2 regions of the Cellulomonas sp. KU4C genome follow, and region 2 is predicted to be linked to the other one. Evidence: predicted binding sites of a transcription regulator. Region 2 holds the regulator's gene; the other holds the start of a gene.
The links. Region 2 encodes LexA, which represses DNA repair genes until DNA is damaged. Its sites were predicted from a motif close to TCGAACANNTGTTCGA; they were not measured.

Region 1 (11,693 bases), 620 kb from region 2:
TCATGAGGATCTTCCTGTCGTTCGTACGGCACACCCGGTCCCGGCGACTCCGGGGCGGGCGCGGGGCCGACCTTGGTGCGTCGGGGGCTGCGAGACGAGCCGTGGGCCCCCGGGACGCGGCTAAGACCCCAGGCGGCCGTCCGGCACACGGCGCGGACGACCTGTCGACTCTACCGGGACCGGGTCGGATCACCTAACCGGTGGCGGCGCGCGGCTACGGCGCGTCCGGTCGCGGCGGCGGTGCCTGGTCCAGGACCGACCGGATGCGGCCCAGCCGCTCGCCGACCTGCCGCTCGTAGCCGTTGTCGGTCGGCGTGTAGTAGCGGCTGCCGACCAGGTCGTCCGGCAGGTACTGCTGCGCGGCGATCCCGTGCGGGTGGTCGTGCGCGTACAGGTAGCCCTTGCCGTGGCCGAGGGCCTTCGCGCCCGCGTAGTGCGCGTCCCGGAGGTGGCCGGGCACGGCGCCGATCCGACCCGCGGACACGTCGGCCAGCGCGGCGTTGATGCCGTTGTACGCCGCGTTCGACTTCGGCGCCGTCGCGAGGTGCACCACCGCCTCCGCGAGGATGATCCGGGCCTCGGGCATGCCGATCAGAGCGACGGCCTGCGCGGCGGCGACCGCGGTCTGCAGCGCCGAGGGGTCCGCCATCCCGACGTCCTCCGCCGCGGAGATGACGATCCGCCGGGCGATGAACCGCGGGTCCTCCCCCGCCGCGATCATCCGCGCCAGGTAGTGCAGGGACGCGTCGACGTCGGACCCGCGCACCGACTTGATGAACGCGCTGATCACGTCGTAGTGCTGGTCGCCGTCCCGGTCGTACCGCACGGCCGCGACGTCGATCGCCCGTTCGGTGGTCGCCAGGTCGACCTCGGCCGGCTGGTCCGGGTCCGGCGGCTCGGCGTCCGGGTCGGCCAGCCGCTCCGACCGGGCCGCCAGCGCGGACCCCGCCGCCGCCTCGAGGATGGTCAGCGCCTTGCGCGCGTCGCCGCCGGCCAGGCGCAGCAGGTGGTCCTCGGCGTCCTCGGTGAGCCGGACCGCACCGCCGAGGCCGCGCTCGTCCTCGACGGCCCGGCGGATCAGCGCGCGCACGTCCTCGGTGTCGAGCGACCGCAGGGTCAGCAGCAGCGACCGGGACAGCAGCGGGGAGTTGACGGAGAAGCTCGGGTTCTCGGTCGTCGCCGCGACCAGCGTGACCCAGCGGTTCTCGACGCTCGGCAGCAGCGCGTCCTGCTGGGCCTTGGTGAACCGGTGCACCTCGTCGATGAACAGCACCGTCTCCGAGCCGTCCGCCGCGAGCCGCCGGCGCGCGTCCTCGACGACCTGGCGGACGTCCTTGACCCCGGCGGTCACGGCCGACAGCTCCACGAACCGGCGGCCGGACGTCGTCGCCACGAGGTACGCCAGGGTCGTCTTGCCCGTCCCCGGCGGCCCCCACAGCACCACCGACGAGGGCGCGGCCCGGCGCGTCGTCTCGTCGCCGGGCTCGACCAGGCGCCGCAACGGCGAACCCGGGACGAGCAGGTGGGCCTGGCCGGCGACCTCCGCCAGGCTGCGCGGACGCATGCGCACCGCCAGCGGTGCGCCCGCTGACAGCGCGGGGGTCCCCTGCGCCGTCGAGGTCACCGCGTCGAACAGATCCATGCCCGCGAGCCTACGCACGCCGTCCCCCACGGCGCGCACCGCAGGTGCCGGCGGGGTGCGCCGGACCGTCCCGGCCTGAGATGCTGACCGGCGTGCTCGACAGACTCGGCCTGACGGTCGCCCGCCACCCCCGCCTGACGGTCCTCACCTGGGCGGTCGTCGCGGGCGCGTGCCTGTTCCTCGCGCTCGTCGGCGTCGGCGGCCAGAACCTGTTCGACCGGCTCACCACCGGCGAGCCCACCGTGCCCGGCTCCGACAGCGCCCGCGCCGGCGAGCTGCTGTCGGAGACGAGCACCGCGGGTGCGTCGCTGAGCCTGGTCGTGCAGGGCGTCGACCCGGCGACCGAGGGCCTCGCGGACGCCCTCGCGCCCGCACGCGACGACGTCGCGGGGGTCGAGGGCGTGGTGTCCGTCATCGACCCGTTCGTGCTGCCCGACGGCCCCGCGAACCCCGCCGCAGCGCCGCTGCTCGCGCAGGACGGCGACGGCTTCCTCATGGTCGCCGAGCTCGACCCCGCGCTGTCCGCGGACGACCGGGCCGTCGCGCTGGCGGACGTCGAGCGGCACCTCGCCGCCGTGCCGGGCGCGCTGGACGGCGTCGCGCCCGGGGCGACCGGGCTGGTCGGGGGCGGGTCGCTCATCGTCTCGGCGATCACCGACCAGGTGAAGCAGGACCTCACCACCGGCGAGGCGATCGCGCTGCCGGTCGCGTTGCTCATCATGGTGCTGGTGTTCGGCGGGTTCCTCGCCGCGGCGATGCCGATGGTGGGGGCGCTGGCCTCGATCGCCGGCGGGCTGGGTGCCCTGGTCGCGCTGTCGCACGTGATGGACGACCTCGAGTCGTCGGTGGTGAACGTCGTCACCGTGCTCGGGCTCGGGCTGTCGATCGACTACGGCCTGCTGATCGTGTCGCGGTTCCGCGAGGAGCTGGGCCGTGCCCTCGGCGACGACGCCGGGGCGGGCGCGCGCCGTCGTCGCGGCGACGGGGCCGTGCTGACCGCGCTGCTGGCCACGATGCGCACCGCCGGGCGGACCGTGGCGTTCTCCGCCCTGACGGTCGCCATCTCGATCGCCGGGCTGCTCGTGTTCCGGCAGGACATCCTCCGGGCGTTCGGGGCCGGTGCCGTCGCCGTGATCGTGTTCGCCGTCGCGACCGCGCTGACCCTGGTCCCCGCGCTGCTCGTGCTGACCGGCCGCCGGCTCGCCCGACCCGGCCTGCTGTCCCGCGTGCCCGTGCTGCGCGGCCTGCTCGCCCGGACCGCGGACGTGCAGGCCGACGAGGGCGTGTTCTCCCGGCTCGCGACCCGCGTGCAGCGCCGACCGTGGTGGGTGATGGGGGGCACCCTCGCGGTGCTCCTGGTCCTCGCGACGCCGCTGCTGCACCTCGAGCTGCGCAACTCCACGACCGAGCTGCTTCCCCTGTCCAGCCCGCAGCGGGAGTTCGTCGCCCTGCTGGCCGAGCAGTACCCGGCGTCGTCGTCGCCGTCGGTCACGGTGGTGGCGCGCGCGGACGCTGCCGAGGCGGCGGCGGTGGTCCCGCAGATCGAGGCGCTGCCCGGGGTCGCCTCCGTCGACCCCCCGGCGACCCGGGACTCGGTGGTCGTGATCGGCGTGCGCCCCGAGGGCACCGACCCGGGCGGCGCGACCGCCCAGGAGGTCGTGCACGGGCTGCGCGACCTGGACCTGCCGTTCGACGCCTACGTCGGCGGTCAGGCGGCCAACCAGATCGACTTCACCGACGCGCTGCTCGACCGCGCACCCTGGGCGCTGGGGATCGTCGCGGTGGCGACCCTCGTGCTGCTGTTCCTCATGACCGGGTCGGTCCTGGTGCCGGTCAAGGCGCTGCTGACCAACGCCGTCTCGCTGTGCGCGTCGCTGGGCGTGCTGGTCTGGGTGTTCCAGGACGGGCACCTGTCCGGCCTGCTCGGGTTCGAGCCCACCGGCGGGATCGAGACGTACGTGATCGCGCTCGTGATCGCCTTCGCGTTCGGCCTGGCGATGGACTACGAGGTGTTCCTGCTGTCCCGGATCAAGGAGCTGCACGACGCGGGCGTCCCGAACGACGAGGCGGTCCGGCTCGGGCTGCAGCGGTCGGGCCGGGTCATCACGTCGGCCGCGGCGATCATCGTCGCGGTGTTCGCGGGCTTCGTCGCCGGCGAGCTGCTGGTGATCAAGGAGGTCGGGTTCTCGCTCGCGGTCGCCGTGCTGGTCGACGCGACGCTGGTCCGGCTCCTGCTCGTGCCCGCCACGATGACGGTGCTGCAGGAGGCGAACTGGTGGGCGCCCGGCCCGCTGAAGCGCCTGCACGCGCGTCTCGCGATCACGCACTGACGCACGGACGCCGCCCGCACGGCGTCAGGGACGGCGCAAGGTCGTCAGGCGGTGCACCGTCGCGAAGCCGAGCCGGTGGTAGATCCGCCGCGCGCCGTCGTTGTCGTCCCACATCCCCAGCGACACCCAGTCCAACCCGTCGCCGAGCAGGCCGCGGGTGGCCGCCGCGGTGAGCCCCGCCCCGAGGCCGCGCCCGCGCGCGGCGGGCAGCACGCCGAGCCCGTGCAGGTGCGCCGAGCCGCGACCGCCCGGCCGGCCGACCCGCGGGCCGGCGCCGATCACGCCGCCGAGACCGCCGCGGCCGTCCTCGACGCCCCACCAGCGCTCGCCCGCACCGGCGGGGTCGGCGTCGGTCGTCGGGTTGGCCGCCGCGAGGCACGCGCGGATCGCGTCGCCCTCGGCCGCGGGGTCGAGCTCGCGGACCACGCGCTCGCCGTCGACCGGCGCAGGCGCGGCGCCGGCGACCATCCACTCCCAGCCCGTGCGCGCGGGCCGCAGCCCGAGCCGGCCGAGGTCGTCCGGCGTCAGGTGCGGCATCGCCGCGGTCTCCACCCACGCGAACCGGTGCGCGGGCGACCCGGCGGCGGAGGCGCGCCAGGCGTGCTCGGCGACCAGGACGGCGGCCGCACGGGGCTCGCCCGACGCGAGCAGCATGGTCGCCGGCGCCCCGCCGTCGTCGGGGTGCCCCGGAGTCGACGTGCGCTGCACCGCCCGCTGCACGAGCAGCATCGCGTCCCCCGCGGTCCGGACCTCCGCCGGGCGCCACCAGGTGCGCTCGTCCAGCAGGAACGGGTCGTCCGCCCACCGCGCGGGGAGCGCGGGGTCGGACGACCCGTCCGGGGTGGTCGCCGCGTCGGCGACCCGCGTCACTGCCGCGCGGGGGCCGCCGCGTCCGCGACGGGGGTCTCGGCCTTCGGCGCGGCCGGGGCCTTCTCCTGGGCGTCGACGCCGGCCTCGCGGCGCTGCTGGGCGGTGATCGGCGCCGGAGCACCGGTCAGCGGGTCGTAGCCGCCGCCGGACTTCGGGAACGCGATCACGTCGCGGATCGACTCCGAGCCGGTGAGCAGCGCGACCACGCGGTCCCAGCCGAACGCGATGCCGCCGTGCGGCGGCGCGCCGAACTGGAACGCGTCGAGCAGCCAGCCGAACTTCTCCTGGGCCTCCTGCTCGCCGATGCCCATGATCGCGAACACGCGCTCCTGGACGTCGCGGCGGTGGATACGGATCGAGCCGCCGCCGATCTCGTTGCCGTTGCAGACGATGTCGTACGCGTAGGCCAGCGCCTCGCCCGGGCTCTCCTCGAACCGGTCGATCCACTCCGGCGTCGGCGACGTGAAGGCGTGGTGCACGGCGGTCCAGGCGCCCTCGCCGACGGCGACGTCGTCGTCCTCGCCCGTGGGCTTGAACAGCGGCGCGTCGACGACCCACACGAACGCCCACTGCGACTCGTCGATCAGCCCGCCGCGGCGGCCGATCTCGAGGCGCGCGGCACCGAGCAGCGCCCGGGCCTCGGACGCCTTGCCGGCGGCGAAGAACACCGCGTCGCCCGGCTGCGCGCCGACGGCGGCGACCAGGCCCTCGCGCTCGGCCTCGGAGATGTTCTTCGCGACCGGGCCGGCGAGCGTGCCGTCCTCGGCGACCGTGACGTACGCGAGGCCCTTGGCGCCGCGCTGCTTGGCCCACTCCTGCCAGGCGTCGAACCCGCGCCGCGGCGTCGAGGCGCCGCCGGGCTGGACGACCGCACCGACGTACGGAGCCTGGAAGACGCGGAACGGGGTGTCCGCGAAGAACGAGGTCAGCTCGACCAGCTCGAGGCCGAACCGCAGGTCGGGCTTGTCGGAGCCGAACCGCGCCATCGCGTCGGCGTACGTCATCCGCGGCACCGGGGTCGGCACGGTGTAGCCGATCAGGTCCCACAGCGCCACGAGGATCTGCTCGCCGAGCGCGATCACGTCGTCCTGGTCGACGAACGACATCTCGACGTCCAGCTGCGTGAACTCCGGCTGCCGGTCGGCCCGGAAGTCCTCGTCGCGGTAGCAGCGGGCGAGCTGGTAGTAGCGCTCCATACCGCCGACCATGAGCAGCTGCTTGAACAGCTGCGGGGACTGCGGCAGCGCGTACCAGGAGCCCGGCGCCAGGCGCGCGGGGACGACGAAGTCGCGGGCGCCCTCGGGGGTGGAGCGGGTCAGCGTCGGGGTCTCGACCTCGACGAAGTCCTGCGCGTCCAGCACGCGGCGCGCGGCCTGGTTGGCCTTGGACCGCAGGCGCATCGCCTTCGCGGGCTCCGGCCGGCGCAGGTCGAGGTACCGGTGGCGCAGGCGCGCCTCCTCGCCCACGGGCTCGTCGAGCGACGACGACACCTGGAACGGCAGCGGCGCGGACTCGTTGAGCACGACGACCTGCTGCGCCACGACCTCGACCTCGCCGGTCGCGAGGTGGCTGTTCTCGTTGCCGTCCGGGCGGCGGCCGACCTCGCCGGTGACCTGCAGGACGTACTCGGCGCGCAGGCCGTGGGCGACGGCCTCGTCGCGGATGACGACCTGGGCGATGCCCGAGGCGTCGCGCAGGTCGACGAAGGCCACCCCACCGTGATCGCGCCGGCGATCCACCCACCCGGTCAGGGTGACGGTGGTGCCGATGTGCTCGGCCCGCAGCGAGCCGGCGGTGTGGGTGCGCAGCACGACAAGTCCTCTCAGGTGGTGGGGCGCTGCTCGGAGCAGCCCGGCGAGTCTACTGCCGACCCGGCCGTCGCCGCCGCCGTCAGAACAGCGCCGGCTGCACGACACCGGCCCGCATCGCACCGGTCACCGCACCGGGGAGCAGGCTCACGGGCACCTCCGCGGCCTGCCGGGGCCGGAACCGCCACGGCGCGGGCGTGGCGACCCCCGCGGTGCCGCCGGCCGCCGGGTCCGTCGTCGGGACCTCGGGCAGGTCGAGGCCGTGCCGGCGGCGCAGCGGGCGCACCCGGTCGGACAGCCACCGGCGGTACTCCTCGGGGACGTAGGCGCCGTCCCCGTACAACCGCCGGTACTTCGCGACGAGCGCCGGCCGGTGCTCCGCCAGCCACCGGAGCATGAGCGGGCGCACCGGGCCGCGCAGGTGCAGCGGGATCACCGAGACGCCCGACGCGCCCGCCTCGGCGAGGTCGCGGAACAGCCCGTCGAGGTGGTCGGTCGAGTCCGTCAGCCAGGGCATCACCGGCGCGACCATCACCGTGCAGGGCAGCCCCGCGTCCCGGACCGCGCGGATCAGCGCGAGGCGGGCCCGCGGCGTCGGCGTGCCGGGCTCCATCGCCTGCTGCAGCTCCTCGTCCCCGATCGCGAGCGACACGGCCACGCTCACCCCGACCTCACCGGCCGCCTCGACCAGCAGCGGCAGGTCGCGGCGCAGGAGCGTGCCCTTCGTCAGCAGGGACAGCGGCGTGCCGGAGTGCGCCAGCGCGCCGATGATCCCGGGCATCAGGGCGTACCGGCCCTCCGCGCGCTGGTACGGGTCGGTGTTGGTGCCGAGCGCGACGTGCTCGTGCGCCCAGGACCGGCGCCGCAGCTCGGCGGCGAGCACCTCGGCGACGTTGGTCTTCACGACGATCTGCGTCTGGAAGTCCTCGTCCGGTCCCAGGCCGAGGTACTCGTGCGTCGGGCGGGCGAAGCAGTAGGTGCAGGCGTGCAGGCAGCCGCGCATCGGGTTGACCGTCCACCGGAACGGCATCGCGGACGCCTCGGGCACCTTGTTCAGGGCCGACTTCGCGTGCACCTCGTGGAACGTCACGCCCGCGAACTCCGGCGTCCGGACCGAGCGCTGCAGGCCCGCGAGCGCCAGCCCGGGCAGCGCGCCGTCGGGCTGCCCCGTCGTCTTCTGCCCGTCCCACCGCATGGCTCGATTCGAACACGTGTTCGACCTCGGCGCAAGCACCGCGGTGCTCAGCATGCTGGGCTTCCGGTTGCCGGGTCCGGCACGAGGGCCGACCGTGGAGCCATGACCTCCGCGAACCCGGCCCGGCCCACCCGCTCCCCCGACCCGCGGACCGCCGCGCGCCGCGACGTGCCGACCGACCCGGACGCGGGCGCGCGCCGCGGCCGGCGCGGCTGGCTCGTGCTGGCGGGCCTGCTGCTGCTCAACGTCCTGGTCGCCGCCGGCGGCGGGATCGCGTCGACCTCGGGGGTCGACGGCTGGTACGCGGACGCCGCGAAGCCCGCGTGGACCCCGCCGAACTGGGTGTTCGGGCCCGCGTGGACGGTGCTGTACACGCTGATGGCGGTGGCGGCGTGGCTGCTGTGGCGGCGGCACGGGGCACGGGTGGCACGCACGGCCCTGGTGCTCTACGGCGTGCAGCTGGCGCTGAACGCCGCCTGGACCCCGGTGTTCTTCGGCGCGGAGCAGCTGGGTCTGGGCCTGGCGATCATCCTCGCGCTCGAGCTGGCGCTGGTCGCCACGATCGTCGCGTTCCACCGGCTGACCCCGTGGATCGCCTGGCTGCTCGGGCCCTACCTGGCCTGGGTGCTGTTCGCCACGACGCTGAACGCCGGGGTCGCCGCGCTGGCCTGAGCGCGGCGACCCGGTGGACGCGCGGGGGTCACTCCCCCGCCGGCACGACCCGGGGCCACAGGTCCTCGGCGGGCGGCGCCCACGTCGCGGCGTCGGCGTCGACCTGCTCGCCGGAGCGGATGTCCTTCACCTGGTCCGCGGCGCCGTCCTCGGCGGCCGGGAACCAGACGAACGGGATCCCCCGCCGGTCGGCGTGCTTGATCTGCTTGCCGAACTTGGCGGCGGTCGGGGCGACCTCCACCGGCACCCCGCGCGCCCGCAGGGCGACGGCCACGGCGTCGGACGCCGGCCGGGTCGCCTCGTCGGTCACCGCGACCAGGACCGCCGCGGGCACCCCGCGGGTCGCCCGCACGAGCCCCGCGGTCAGCAGGCGCGAGACCAGCCGGGACACGCCGATGGAGAGCCCGACGCCGGGGTAGGTCTGCTTGCCGTCCGAGGCGAGGGTGTCGTACCGCCCGCCCGAGCAGATCGACCCGAGCTGCTCGTGGCCGACCAGCACCGTCTCGTAGACCGACCCGGTGTAGTAGTCCAGGCCGCGGGCGATCTTGAGGTCCGCCACGACGACGCCCGGGGCGCGCACCGCCGCCGCCTCGATGAGCTGCCCAGCTCCGCGAGACCCTGCTCCATCAGCTCCGAGGTGACGCCGTGGGCGGCCGCCAGCTCCCGCACCCGGTCGACCACGCCGGTGTCCCCGCCGTGGATCGCCGCGAGCGCCAGGCACGCCTGGGCCTGCTCGGACGTGGCGCCGGCCTCGGCGACGAGCAGCCCGGCGACCTTCTCGGCGCCGATCTTGTCGAGCTTGTCGATGCTGCGCAGCACCGCGTCGACGTCCTCGAGCCCCAGCCCGCGGTAGAACCCCTCGGCGACGCGCCGGTTGTTCACCAGGATCCGCACGGGGGGCACGCCGATGTCCCGCAGGGCGCCGAGCGCCTCCGCCATCACCAGCGGCAGGTCGACCTCGTAGTGGTAGGGCAGGTCGCCGGCGCCCACCACGTCGATGTCGGCCTGCACGAACTCGCGGAACCGGCCGTCCTGGGGCCGCTCGCCGCGCCAGACCTTCTGGATCTGGTAGCGCTGGAACGGGAACGCGAGGTGGCCGGCGTTCTCCAGCACGTACCGCGCGAACGGCACGGTGAGGTCGAAGTGCAGCCCGAGCTGGCCGGAGCGGTCGCCGTCGCCCTCCTCCTGGAGCCGGCGCAGCACGTAGACCTCCTTGGAGGTCTCGCCCTTGCGCAGGAGCTGGTCGAGCGGCTCGACCGCGCGGGTCTCGATGCCCGCGAACCCGTGCAGCTCGAAGGTGCGCCGCAGGGTGTCGAGGACGTGCTGCTCGACCACGCGGCCGTCGGGGAGCCACTCGGGGAAACCGGACAGAGGAGTCGGACGTGCCATGCGCGTCATCCTGCCAGGTACGGGTTGGTCCTCAGCTCCGCGTCCACCCGGGTGGCGGGGCCGTGGCCCGGCAGCACGTGGGTGCCGGGCGGAAGGGCGGCGACGACCTCGCGCAGCGTCGTCGCCATCGTGGCCGGGTCCCCGCCCGGCAGGTCGGTGCGCCCGACCGAGCCCGCGAACAGGACGTCCCCGGTGAACGCCACCTGCTCGTCGCCGGCGTCGAGCAGGTACAGCGTCGAGCCCTCGGTGTGGCCCGGGGCGTGCCGGGCGACCAGGCGGACCCCGCCGAGCACGAGCTCCGCGTCACGGGTGCGCGGCGCGTCGTCGTCGGCCCCGAAGGCCAGCACCTCCGGCACCGCCGGTGGTGCCGGGTCGACGCCGGCACCGACGACGGCGGCGAGCAGCCCGTCGGCCAGCGCCCGGGCCGTGGGGTCCGCGGAGCCCAGCCCGAGGCTGCCCAGCGGGTCGGCGACCCGGTACGCGTCGCGCGCGTGCAGCCGCACCGGGACGCCCGCGGCCTCCGCGACGGCACCGGCGTCCCACAGGTGGTCGGCGTGCCCGTGGGTCACCACCACCCCCGTGACCCGCAGCCCGTGCGCCGTCACGGTCCGCGCGACGTCGTCCGCCACGCCCGCCCCCGGGTCGACCACCACGCAGGTGCCGTCGTCGGCCGCGACGACGTAGCAGGTGGCCGCGAACACGGGTGAGGTCAGGGCGAGGATGCGCACCCGGACCACGCTAGCGGCGGAGGGCCGCGCCTCTCGGGTGAGCGGCACCGCGCGGCACGCACTCAGGTCCACCCCCGGTTGCCTAGACTGTCCCGCGGGCACGGGAGCCACGCGCTCCCGTGCGCCGACGCGGGGGCCCGGCCCGGCGCCGACGACCGAGACGACGAGGAGTGTGCGTGCCGTCCAGCAAGCGCGAGCGCGAGTACGAGCGCCGCCGGTACGAGAAGTGGCAGGAGCGCCGCAGCGCGAAGCAGGCCCGGCGACGCCGGATGCAGGTCGTCGCGGGCGGCGTCGTGGGCGTGCTGGTGCTCGGCACCGCCGTGACGTCCGCACTCCTGCTCGGCGGCAGCGACTCCCCCGCGGACGACACCACCACCACCGCACCCCCGACGGACACCGCGACGGGCGGCGAGGCGCGCACCGGCAACGGCGGCCAGCTGCCCGACGCCGCGCTCGCCGAGGGCCGCGCCTGGACGGGCACCCTGACCACCAGCCAGGGCGACATCGGCATCGAGCTCGACGGCGCCGCGGCCCCGCAGGCCGTCGCCAGCTTCGTGACCCTCGCGCAGGAGGGGTACTTCGACGGCACCGACTGCCACCGGCTCGTCACCAGCGGCATCCACGTGCTCCAGTGCGGCGACCCGACGGGCACCGGCACCGGGAGCCCCGGGTACGCATTCGGCCCGATCGAGAACGCCCCGGCGGACGACGTCTACCCCGCCGGCACCATCGCGATGGCCCGCCAGGGCGGCGACGGCGCGTCGATGGGCAGCCAGTTCTTCCTGGTCTACGAGGACTCGACGATCCCCGCGGACCAGGCAGGCGGATACACCGTGTTCGGCCGCATCACGTCGGGCCTCGACGTCGTGCAGGCAGTCGCTGACGCGGGCGTGGACGGTGGTGCCTCCGACGGCACCCCGGCGACCCCCGTCACCATCGAGGGAGTGGAGACCCAGTGACCGAGACGCCCGACGAGCAGCAGCGCTCGCACGACAGCGACGACGCCACCGGCACCGCGCCGGCCGCCGAGGCGGTCACCGGGACGGACGCGCAGGCGCC
Region 2 (11,693 bases):
GGCAGCGGCACGACGAGCAGCCGGCCGTCGCCCAGCAGGTCGCGCGCGCCGGTCAGCGGGTCGAGGTCCGCCGCCGCGGCCGGCGGCAGCGACACCGGGTCCACCAGCCGGTCCGGCAGGTCGTCGGGGAGCAGGGCCGGCAGGAGGCCGCGCCGCAGCCGGCCGAACCCCCGCACCCGGCGGGCGAGCGCGACCGCGCCCGGGTCGGCGACCACCCGCGCCGCCGGGAAGTCCAGCAGCCCGCCGACGTGGTCCGCGTGCAGGTGCGACAGCACGACGTACCGGACGGCAGCGGGGTCGACGCCCCGCGCCGCGAGCTGGGCGGCCGCGGACGCGTCGGGATCGACGTGCACCGGCAGCAGGCCGCCGTAGACGCGGTCGAGGCCGTGGGCCATCGCCGCGCGGACCCGCGGCGCGTACCCGGTGTCGAACAGCACGGTCCCGTCGGGGTGCTCGACGACGACCACGAGGGCGGGGAAGCGGACGGGCGCACGGCCGGCGCCGCGACGGGCGATGCCGGCGGGGTGGGTGGTCCACCCGGCGGTGAGCAGCGAGACGCGCACGGTCAGTACCTCAGGACGATCGCGGACAGGGTGAGCCCGGCACCGGTGCCGAGCAGCAGCGCGGTGTCGCCGCGCCGCAGGCGGCCCGAGGCGACGGCGTGGTGCAGCGCGGTGGGCACGGACGCGGACACCTGGTTGCCGTGGTCCGCCAGCACGTCGACCACGGCGTCGGCGCGGACCCCGGTGCGCTCGCGCAGGTAGCGCAGCCCGACGCCGCTCGCCTGGTGCGGGACCAGGACGTCGACGTCCTGCGGCGTGATGCCGGCCCGGTGCTCGACGTCGCGCAGGAACGCCGGCACGGTGCGGGCCACGTGCCGCAGCAGCACGGCGCCGTCCATCCGGAACAGGTACGCCGACGGGTCCGGGGGCGGGTCCATCGCGTTCCACCGGGTGCCGCCCGCCTCGATCCGGCACGCCCGCCAGGCCTCGGGCCAGGTCGCCGAGCGCGCGGCGAGCACCGCCGAGGACTCGCCCGGCGCCGCGGGGCCCAGGACGACGGCCGCGGCCCCGTCGCCGAACAGGGCACTGCTCTCCGGCTCGGTGTGGTCCAGGCCGCGGGACGCGAGCTCGGTCGCCACGACGGCCACCCGGCGCCACCGGCCGGTCGCGATGCCCGACGCCGCGATGCCGAACGCGGTCAGGAACCCCACGCAGGACGCGTTCACGTCGAACGCCTCGCACGCGCCGCCGGGCGCCTCCAGGGCCGCGAGCGTGAGCACGGCGGTGGTCGGCATCGGCTGCTCGGGCGCGACCGCGGACACGATCAGGGCGTCCAGGTCCGCGACGTCCAGCCCGGCGGCGGCCAGTGCGGCGGCGACCGCGGACGCCGCCATCCGCGAGGACGTCTCGCCCGGGCCGGCCCACCGGCGGGACGTCACGCCGGACCGGGCGGCGGAGGTGCCGGGCGCGCGGCCGAACCGCTCGTCGAGCTCCGCGGACGTGACCACGACCGCGGGCTCGTGCACGCCGGTGCCCAGCACGCGCACCGGCTGCGGCGGGGCGACGGGCCCCGACGCGTCGGACGCGTGGCCGGCGGGCGGGGTCTGGTCGGCGGGGGTCGGCACGTCGGCCCGGTGGGTCATGCGCGCCAGGATGGCACGACCGACGGGCCGCCCCGCACCACGCCGTGGCCGGTCAGAGGCTGCGCAGCACCGAGACGACGCGGCCGAGCACCTGCGCGTGGTCGCCGTCGATGGGGGAGTACGCGGGGTTCTGCGGCATGAGCCAGACGTGGCCGTCCGTGCGGCGGAGCGTCTTGACCGTGGCCTCGCCGTCGAGCATCGCGGCGACGATCTCCCCGTTCTCGGCGACCGGCTGGCGTCGGACGACCACCCAGTCCCCGTCGCAGATGGCCGCGTCGACCATCGAGTCGCCGACGACCTTGAGCAGGAACAGCTCGCCGGATCCCACGAGCTGCCGCGGCAGCGGGAACACGTCCTCCACGAGCTGCTCCGCGAGGATCGGCCCGCCGGCGGCGATCCGGCCGACGACCGGGACGTACGCGGCCTCGGGCGCCCCGTCGCGCGCCGCGCTGTCCTCGTCGCCGAGCCCGCCGGCGCCGGTCGCCCGGAGACCGGGCGCGCCGGGCAGGGCGGCGACGCCCCGGGAGTCGTCGGGCTGCACGACCTCGATCGCGCGCGGCCGGTTCGGGTCGCGGCGCAGGTAGCCCTTGCGCTCGAGCGCGGTGAGCTGGTGCTTGACGCTCGACGGGCTGGTCAGCCCGACCGCGTCGCCGATCTCGCGCATGCTCGGCGGGTAGCCGCGGCTCTCCACGGAGGCGCGCACGGTCTCGAGCACGAGCCGCTGGCGCGGCGTGAGGCCGTCGCCCCCGCCGAGCTCCGCGACGCCGCCGTCCTCGGCCGGCGCCGTGGCGCCCGCTGCCTCGCTCGTCATGTCCGCTCCCGTCCTCGCGACGCCGGTGCCCGCCGCACCCGTCCGTCGTGCTCCGCACCCGAGGCGGTCCGTGCTGGTCACGACGCTGCCGGGCGGTCGTGTCAGTGCCTCGTGGTGCGCTTCTCCCGACGTCACGAGAGTAGGGCGCCCGGGCGGGTGGATCAAACACCTGTTCGATCGTGTCTCGACATCCCACCCGGGGTGTGGTTCAGTTTCGTACAGACGTTCGAACGAACAGGTGTTCGACCCGGTGTCGGGCGCGGTGCAGCACAGCAGATCGAGGTCGCGTCGCGGCCCAGGAGGGAAGTGGTGGGGATGAGCGCCATCGCAGCGCAGCCGTGGACCACGGCGCAGCCCGTCGTGCGGACCGCGTCGACGGGAGCGCGGGCGGTCGTCACGAGGCCCGCGGTCTCGGGTCGGCCGGGCGCCTCGGGTCGGTCGGGCGCGCGTCCGGTGCGGCACCTCGCGGTCGTCCCGGACGTGACCTCGCTCCCGGAGCGCCCGCGGTCCGCGCGGCCCCGGCCCGTGCGTCCCGTGGTGACGCCGGCTGCGCCCGCACCGCTGCGACTGACCCGTCGTGGGCGCGCGGTGCTCGTGGTGCTCGGGCTGCTGGTGGTCGCGGGCGGCGTGCTCGGCGGCCAGGCGGTCGCCGACGGTCCGGAGCGCGCGGTCGAGGTCGTCACGCACGCGGTGCAGTCGGGGGAGACGCTGTGGCAGATCGCCGCGGCCGTGGCCGCGCCGGGCGAGGACGTCCGCGACGTCGTCGCGGAGCTGCAGGAGCTCAACGGGCTCGCCGACGGCTCGCTCACCGCCGGTCAGGTGCTGCTGCTCCCGGCCGAGTCCTGACGGCGCATCGGGCTCGGCCTGGACGCCCAGGTCACCACCCGAAACACCGCGGGTGGATTACGTGAGCAGGTGCTTGCGTAATTGTCGCGGGCGCCCCTAGGGTGGTGCCACCTCGAACGGCTGGCTGGGGGGCTCGCCGCGAGGGACGCGTCGTCGTCGTGGCCCTCGGGTCCGGCGCAGAGGCGTGCAGCAACCGTCCGGACGAGGCGAGTCGTCCGGACGAGACGGGACGGGGGCGTCCCCACGAGGGTGGCCGCGCACGCGGCCACCCTCGTCGTCGTCCCGGGGTGTCTGGCGCGTCTCAAGGCGTCCGGGGCTCCTGACCAGCGCCTCCGTGCCCGGCCGAACCCGTGTTGCACCGGCTGGCGCGCGGGTCCTACGGTGTCCCGGGCGTCCGGACCGGCGCGGCGCAGCCGCCACCCGCCGACCGCGCCGCCCACGCACCGTCAGGAGGCACCCCGTGCACTGCCCGTTCTGCCGTCATGCCGACTCCCGCGTCGTGGACTCCCGCACGTCCGACGACGGGCTCTCGATCCGCCGACGCCGGCAGTGCCCCCAGTGCAACCGCCGGTTCACCACGATCGAGACCGCGAGCCTGTCGGTGGTCAAGCGCTCCGGCGCCACCGAGCCGTTCAGCCGCGAGAAGATCGTCAACGGCGTCCGCAAGGCCTGCCAGGGTCGCCCGGTCAGCGAGGACGACCTCGCGCTGCTCGCCCAGCGCGTCGAGGAGACGCTGCGCGCGAGCGGCAGCGCGGAGCTCGACGGCTCGGAGATCGGGCTGGCCATCCTCGGGCCGCTGCGCGACCTGGACGAGGTCGCGTACCTGCGGTTCGCGAGCGTCTACCAGGCGTTCAGCTCGCTCGACGACTTCGAGGCGGCCATCACGGTCCTGCGCGCCGAGAACGAGGAGGCCGACGCCGCGCGCCGGGCCGCCGCCGAGGCCCCGGCGGTCCCGGGCGCCTGAGGTCGCGCCCCGCGGGCGCGCGCGTCGTACTACGGTCGACGGGTGATCCCCGCTGACCTGTCGCTCCTGCACGCACCCGGCACCCCCGCGCTGGCGCCCGACGGCTCGTTCGTCGTCGTGGCCCGCACCGCGCCCGACCTCGAGTCCGACGAGTACACCGGCCAGCTCTGGCGGGTGCCCACCGACGGCTCCGCGCCGCCGGTCCGGCTGACCCGCGGGCACCGGGACACCGACCCGCGGGTGTCGCCCGACGGCCGGTGGGTCGCGTTCCTGCGCGCCGAGCCGAAGGGTCGGCCCCAGCTCCACCTGGTCGAGTCCGCGGGCGGCGAGCCCGTGCGGCTCACCGACGCCCCCCTCGGGGCCGGCCCGGCGCGCTGGTCGCCCGACGGCTCCGCGCTCGCGTTCCTGGCCCGGGTCCCGGAGGAGGGACGGTACGGCGAGGACGCGTCCGCCGAGCGCCCCCGCCACATCACCGAGCTGCCCTATCGGGGCGACGGCGTCGGGTTCACGCGGGACAAGCGCCGCCGGCTGTTCGTCGTGGACGTCCCGGCCGACCCGGCCGCGCGCACCGTCGTGCCGGAGGGCGAGGACGCCACGCCGACCGCGCGGGAGGTGACCTCGGGCGACGTCGACGTGGAGCAGATCGCCTGGCTGCCGGGAGGCCGGTACGTCGTGGCGGTCGCCGCCCGGCACGCCGCGCGCGACAGCGACCTGCGGACCGACGCCGTGGTCGTGGACACCGCGCCCGGCGCGGACCACGCCCTGCGTCCGCTGACCGACGCCGACGCGGGCAGCACGCTCGCCGTCGCCGCGGCGCTGCCCGCCCGTGACGGGTCCGCCGTCTGGCTGCTCGCCCAGGACATGGGGGAGTCGGGCCGCGACTTCGTCGCCCGGCAGACGGGGCTCTACCGCCTCGCCCTCCGCACCGGGTCGGCGGGTCCCGAGGCCGCTGCGGCACCGGAGCGGCTGACGGACGCGGAGGCGGTCGACCTCGACCCGGGGACGTTCGCCGTGACCGCCGACGGGGTGCTCGTCGGCGTGCAGGAGCGCGGGACCGTCGTGCTCCGCGAGGTCGCGACCGACGGCACCGTCCGCGACCTGGTGACGGGCGCGGTCGTCGCGCACGGCGTCGACGCCGCGACCGGCGCCCCGCTGGCTGCCGCGACCGTCGCGGGTCCCACGACCGCCGGCGACGTGCACGTCGTCGACCTCGGCACCGGCGCGACGCGCGTGCTCACTGACTGGTCGGCGCCGCTGCGCGCGACCGGGCGGGTCCGCGAGCCCCGCGAGGTCACGGCGACGGCCCCCGACGGCTACCCGGTGCACGGCTGGGTGGTGACGCCCGACCCGGAGCGGTACCCGGGCCCGCACCCGACGCTGCTGATGATCCACGGCGGCCCGTACGCGCAGTACACGGTGGCCCTGTTCGACGAGGTGCAGACGCTCGCCGAGGCCGGCTACGCCGTGGTCTACGGCAACCCGCGCGGCTCCGCCGGCTACGGGTCGGCGCACGGGTCGGCGATCCGGCACGCCTTCGGCACCGTCGACACGGACGACGTGCTCGCGCTGCTCGACGCCGCGCTGGAGGACCCGGCGCTCGACGGCGAGCGGGTGGGCGTCCTCGGCGGCTCGTACGGCGGCTACCTGACCGCGTGGCTGACCACCCGGACCGACCGGTTCCGCGGGGCGGTCGTGGAGCGGGGCTTCCTCGACCCGGTGAGCTTCGTCGGGTCGAGCGACATCGGCTGGTTCTTCGGGCTCGAGTACCTGGGGGACGGCGACGACGAGGCGTCCCGGGCGGCCGTCGCCGCGCAGTCGCCGATGGCGCACGTCGCCCGCGTCACCACGCCGACGCTGGTGATCCACTCGGAGCAGGACTGGCGGTGCCCGGTCGAGCAGGGCCAGCGCTGGTTCGTCGAGCTCAAGCGCCGTGGTGTCCCCGCGGAGCTTGCTGCTGTTCCCGGGTGAGGGCCACGCCTCACCCGCTCGGGCCGCCCGCAGCACCGGCTCGTGCGCTTCGAGCACGTCCTGTCCTGGTGGGACCGCATCCTCCCGGTCCCCGCGTCCTGACCCACCGCGAGGGCGCAGCCGGCACCGCGAGGGCGCCACGGACACCACGAGGGCGCAACCCGGGGGTTGCGCCCTCGTGGTGTCGCGTACGCCCTCGCGGGCCGCGAGGCTTCCGGGTCAGGAGGGGCGGATCAGGCGGCGGGCCGCCGCCATGAGGTCGTCGCGGACGACCCGGCGCAGGACCTTGCCGATCTGGGAGCGCGGGAGCCTCCTCGAGGATGACGATCTCGCGGGGGACGGCGTAGCGGGCCAGCCGCTCGCTGCACCACTCGCGCATCGCGGCGATGTCGACGTGTGCGCCGATCTCGGTCACGATCGCGGCGACGACCTTCTCCCCGAGGTCGCCGCCGGGCAGGCCGACGACCGCGACCTCGCGGACGCCGGGCATGTCCCGGAGCTTGTCCTCGACCTGCGACGGGTAGACCTTGAACCCGCCGGTGACGATCATCTCCTTGATCCGGTCCACCAGGACGACGAACCCGGTCTCGTCGACGCGGACGACGTCGCCGGTGCGCAGCCAGCCGTCCTCGAGCAGCTGCTCGGCGGTCTCCTCGGGTCGGCCCCAGTAGCCCGCGAACACCTGCGGGCCGCGGATCAGGAGCTCGCCCTGCTCGCCGGGGGCGACCTCGCGGGTCGGGTCCTCCTGGTCGACCACGCGGATGTCGGTGCTCGGGAACGGCAGCCCGAGCGCGCCGGGGCGCCGGTCCGCGGACAGCGGGCTGCCGAGCGCGACGGGCGAGGTCTCGGTCATGCCGTAGCCCTCGATGACGAGACCGCCGGTGAGGGTCTCCCAGCGCTGCGCGGTCGCGGGGGACAGCGACATCGCGCCGGAGATCGCGTACCGGAACGAGCTGAGGTCGGCGTGCTTGGCCTCGGCGGCGGCGGCGAGCCGGTCGAGCATCGGCGGGACCGCGGGCAAGAAGGTGCCGGGGCGCCGGCGCTGCGCGGCGAGGACCGCGGCCGGGTCGAACTTCGGGAACGCGACGAGCGTCGCGCCGACCCGGGTCGCGTAGGTCAGGCACAGCGTGAGGCCGAACGCGTGGAAGAACGGCAGCACGCCGTAGATCGTCTCGGTGCCGGGCTCGGCCTGGGTCCACGCCTGGCCCTGCACCGCGTTCGCGACGAGGTTCCGGTGCGTGAGCACGGCGGCCTTCGGCGTGCCGGTGGTGCCGCCGGTGTACTGCAGCAGCGCGACGTCGGAGCTCACCGGCTGCGGGTGGTCGGCGGGCAGCGGGGCGGCGTCGGCCACCAGGCGGTGCCAGACGGGCGTGCCGGCGGGCAGCGGCGAGCGCAGGGCGGCGCGGGTGGCCCGGGCGGACCGCACCGGCAGCCGCAGCGCGAGGCGCTTGACGGCCGGCAGGTCGGCGGACACGTCGACCGCGACGACGGTGCGCACGTCGGTCGTGGCCTGCGACTCGAGCGCGGCGGCGACGGCCTTCTCCCAGACGAGGGCGACCGTCGAGCCGGAGTCCGCGAGCTGGTGGCCGAGCTCGGCGGCGGTGTACGTCGGGTTGTGCTCGACGACGACCGCACCGAGCCGCAGCGCGGCGTAGAACGCCACCATGTGCGAGGTGCAGTTCGGCAGGGCGATGGCGACGCGGTCGCCGGCGCGGACCCCGAGGTCGCGCAGCACGGTCGCCCCGCGGGACACGGCGTCGGCCAGCTCGGCGTACGTCGTGGCGGCGCCGAGGAAGTCGACGGCGACCCGGTCCGGCCAGGACGCGGCGGCGCGGTCGAGGGCGGCGGTCAGCGGCTCGTCGGGCACGTCGGCCTCGGCGGGGACGCCGGGGGCGTACGACGCGTGCCAGGGACGAGAGAAGTCGGTCACGGTGTCACCGTAACCTACGGATGCGTAGGTTACGTGTGCGTAGCACGCGTCGGGCGGGGAGGCACGGCGGTCGGGGTCCGGCGCGACCTCACAGGTCGGAGGACCGCGACCCCCACAGGTTGATCCCGCCGTCGACGGCGTGCCGGTCGATCTCCGCGAGCTCCGCGTCGGTCAGCGGGGCGGCCCGGACCGCCGCCAGGTTCTCCTCGAGCTGCGCGGCGGTCCGCGCGCCGAGCGCCACCGACGTCACCCGCGGGTCGCGCAGCACCCAGGAGATCGCGAGCTGAGCGAGCGTCTGCCCGCGCCCGTCGGCGACCTCGGCGAGCGCCCGCACCCGCGCGAGGTTCTCCTCGCTCAGGTACTCCGGCCGCAGCGGACCTCCCTGCGCGGCCCGCGAGTCCGCGGGGACGCCGTCGAGGTACTTGCGGGTCAGCAGCCCCTGGGCGAGCGGCGAGAACGCGACCACGCCCATCCCGGCCTCGCCGGCGACGTCGAGCAGGCTGCGGCCGCCCGCGTCGGCGTCCGGCTGCTCCACCCAGCGGTTCAGCATCGAGTACGAGGGCTGGTGCAGGGTCAGCGGCAGGCCCATCGACGCGGCGACGGCCAGCGCCTCGCGCGTCCGGGACGCCGAGTACGACGAGATGCCCGCGTACCGCGCACGCCCGGACTCGACGGCGGTCCGCAGCGCGCCGATCGTCTCCTCCAGCGGCGTGCTCGGGTCGAACCGGTGGCTGTAGAACACGTCGACGTGGTCGACGCCGAGCCGGCGCAGCGACTGGTCGAGCGACGCGAGCAGGTACTTGCGCGACCCGAACTCGCCGTAGGGGCCGGGCCACTGCCGGTAGCCGGCCTTCGTCGCGATCAGGAGCTCGTCGCGGTAGGGCGCCAGGTCGGTGGCCAGCAGCCGGCCGACGCTCTCCTCGGCCGCACCCGGGGGCGGCCCGTAGTTGTTCGCGAGGTCCAGGTGCACGACGCCGAGGTCGACGGCGCGCAGCACGAGGGCGCGCTGGTCGGCGAACGGCGTGGCGTCGCCGAAGTTCTGCCACAGGCCCAGCGTGGCCGCGGGCAGGTCCAGCCCGGAGCGGCCCGCGCGGCGCAGGGGGAGTCGGTCGTGGCGGTCGGCGTCGGCGAGGTGCACGACCCCGACCGTACCGGCCGGGCGACCGCAGGGGTCAGGACACCACGCGCAGGCGGATCGTCTCCGGGCGGGCGCGCAGCGCCTCGACGACCTCGCGCTCGACGGCGACGGCGTCGGTCACCACGTAGCCGACCTCGCCGCGGGTCGCGAGCAGCTGGCCCTCGATGTTCGCGCCGTGCTCGGCGAGCGTGGCGTTGACCGCGGCGAGCACGCCGGGGACGTTGCGGTGCAGGTACGCGAGCCGGTGCACGCCCTCGCGGCGCTCGAGCGTGAGGTTCGGCAGGTTGACGCTGAGCATCGTCGTGCCGGTGGCGAGGTAGTCGCGCAGCTTGTTCGACACGAACTGCCCGATGGCCTCCTGCGCCTCCTCCGTCGACCCGCCGGTGTGCGGCGTGAGGATGACGTTCGGCAGCCCGCGCAGCTCGGAGTCGAACGGGTCGCCCTTGCGCTTGGGCTCGACGGGGAACACGTCCACCGCGGCGCCGGCCACGTGGCCCGCGAGCACCGCGTCGCGCAGGGCCGCGTAGTCCACGACGAACCCGCGGGACAGGTTGAGGAAGATCGCGCCCTCGCGCATCCGGGCGAACTGCTTGGCGCCGAACAGGCCGGCGTTGCCGCTGCGGCCGTCGACGTGCAGCGTCACGATGTCCGCGACGTCGAGCAGCTCGTCCAGGGTCTCCGCACGGCGCGCGTTGCCGAGCGCCAGCTTCTCGGCGGTGTCGTAGAACACCACGGACATGCCGAGGTTCTCCGCGAGCACCGACAGCTGGGTGCCGATGTTGCCGTACCCGACGATGCCGAGCGTGCGACCGCGGACCTCGTGGGCGCCGTCGGCGGACTTGTTCCACACGCCGTCGTGCATCGACCGGTCGAGCACCGTGAGCCGGCGGGTCAGCGCGATGATGTCGGCCAGCGCGATCTCCACCACCGAGCGGGTGTTCGAGAACGGCGCGTTGAACACCGCGACGCCCCGGGACGCCGCCGCGTGCAGGTCCACCTGGTTGGTGCCGATGCAGTACGCGCCGATCGCGACCAGGTCGGTGGCGGCGTCGAGCACGGCCTCGGTGACCTGGGTCTTGGAGCGGATGCCCAGCAGGTGCACCCCCTGGAGGGCCTCGGCGAGCTCGGACTCGTCGAGCGCGCCGGAGCGCGTGACGACCTCGTAGCCGGCCGCCTCCAGGATGGAGCGGGCCTGAGGATGCAGGTTCTCGAGCAGCAGGGCGCGTAGCACGCCCCTATGGTGCGCCGGAACCGCCCGGGCTCCAAGCCGGTCCCGGTCCTCGGACACCCGGGTCAGGCGTCGCCGTCCCAGCCGGCGGGCAGGGGCCGGGCGTGCACGACGTGCAGCGCCTGCGTCGGCCGGGTCATCGCGACGTACAGGTCGCCGGCGCCGCCCTTGAGGACGTCCGCGGGCTCGACCAGGACCACCGCGTCGAACTCCAGGCCCTTGCTCTGCGTCGGCGTCATGAGCGTCAGCGGGGCGTCGAGGTCCGGCAGGCCGGTCCGGGTCGACCCGGCGCCCGGCAGCACCGCGGCCAGCGTCGGGAGCAGCTCCGGCGGGGCGATGACCGCCACCCGGCCCGCGCCGCTCGCGTCCCGGACCGCCGCGAGCGCCTCGGCCGCGTGCCGGGCCGTGGCGGCGGGGACGTCCGCGGCGTCCACGTGCTCGGTGCGCAGGGCGTCCTCGACGTCGCGGGCGGACGTGGTCGGCGTCAGGGGCAGGCCCGCGGCGCGCCCGACCCGCTCCGCGGTCCGTGCGACGGACGCGGGCGTCCGGTAGTTGACCGTCAGCTCCGCGAGCCGCCAGCCGCCCTGCAGGAACCGGTCGAACGTGGTCGCCCAGCGCCGGGTCCCCGCCGTCGTCGACGTCTGCGCGACGTCGCCCACCACGGTCAGCGACCGCGTCGGCACGCGGCGCAGCACCATCCGCCACGCCATCGGCGACAGCTCCTGGGCCTCGTCGACCACCACGTGCCCGTAGGTCCAGGTCCGGTCGGCCGCGGCGCGCTCCGCCGTGGTCAGCGCGGGCCCGGTCGAGGCGAACCGGTCGGCCAGCAGCTCGGCGGACACCAGCCCGCCGCCCGACTGCTCGAGCACCTGGCGGGCGTAGTCGACCTCGGCGGTGCGCTGCGCGGCGTCCTGCTTCGCCTGCGCGCGCGCGGCCTGGTCGTCCTCGCCCAGCAGCTCCGCGGCCTCGTCCAGCAGCGGCACGTCGGCCTCGGTCCACGGCGCGTCCGCGGCCCGCAGCAGCGCGGCGCGCTCGTGCGCCGAGAAGCTCCGGCGCCGCGGCGTCCAGGCGGGCGGGCCGCGACAGCAGGCCCGAGATCAGGCCCTGCGGGGTCAGCGGCATCCACGCGAGGTTGAGCGCGATCCGGATCTCGCGGGTGGTCC

Region 1: a site for LexA is predicted at 7,854-7,869, ahead of AC1VL8_RS15050 (Rv2578c family radical SAM protein). Genes of this name have one in related genera too.

The regions. Positions count from the first base shown of each region.
Region 1 covers NZ_CP200322.1:3,156,201-3,167,893, forward strand. The annotation lists gene rpsD (30S ribosomal protein S4) at 1-4, opposite strand, end outside; gene AC1VL8_RS15030 (replication-associated recombination protein A) at 215-1,642, opposite strand; gene AC1VL8_RS15035 (MMPL family transporter) at 1,735-3,972, shown strand; gene AC1VL8_RS15040 (GNAT family N-acetyltransferase) at 3,997-4,842, opposite strand; gene aspS (aspartate--tRNA ligase) at 4,839-6,653, opposite strand; gene AC1VL8_RS15050 (Rv2578c family radical SAM protein) at 6,733-7,845, opposite strand; gene AC1VL8_RS15055 (TspO/MBR family protein) at 7,948-8,517, shown strand; partial or broken gene hisS (histidine--tRNA ligase) at 8,546-9,906, opposite strand; gene AC1VL8_RS15065 (MBL fold metallo-hydrolase) at 9,912-10,634, opposite strand; gene AC1VL8_RS15070 (peptidylprolyl isomerase) at 10,811-11,593, shown strand; gene AC1VL8_RS15075 (DUF349 domain-containing protein) at 11,590-11,693, shown strand, end outside.
Region 2 covers NZ_CP200322.1:2,532,871-2,544,563, forward strand. The annotation lists gene AC1VL8_RS12030 (F390 synthetase-related protein) at 1-563, opposite strand, end outside; gene AC1VL8_RS12035 (3-oxoacyl-ACP synthase III family protein) at 566-1,645, opposite strand; gene lexA (transcriptional repressor LexA) at 1,698-2,456, opposite strand; gene AC1VL8_RS12045 (LysM peptidoglycan-binding domain-containing protein) at 2,772-3,302, shown strand; gene nrdR (transcriptional regulator NrdR) at 3,763-4,266, shown strand; gene AC1VL8_RS12055 (S9 family peptidase) at 4,309-6,234, shown strand; partial or broken gene AC1VL8_RS12060 (AMP-binding protein) at 6,454-8,164, opposite strand; gene AC1VL8_RS12065 (aldo/keto reductase) at 8,253-9,302, opposite strand; gene serA (phosphoglycerate dehydrogenase) at 9,337-10,533, opposite strand; partial or broken gene AC1VL8_RS12075 (HelD family protein) at 10,596-11,693, opposite strand, start outside.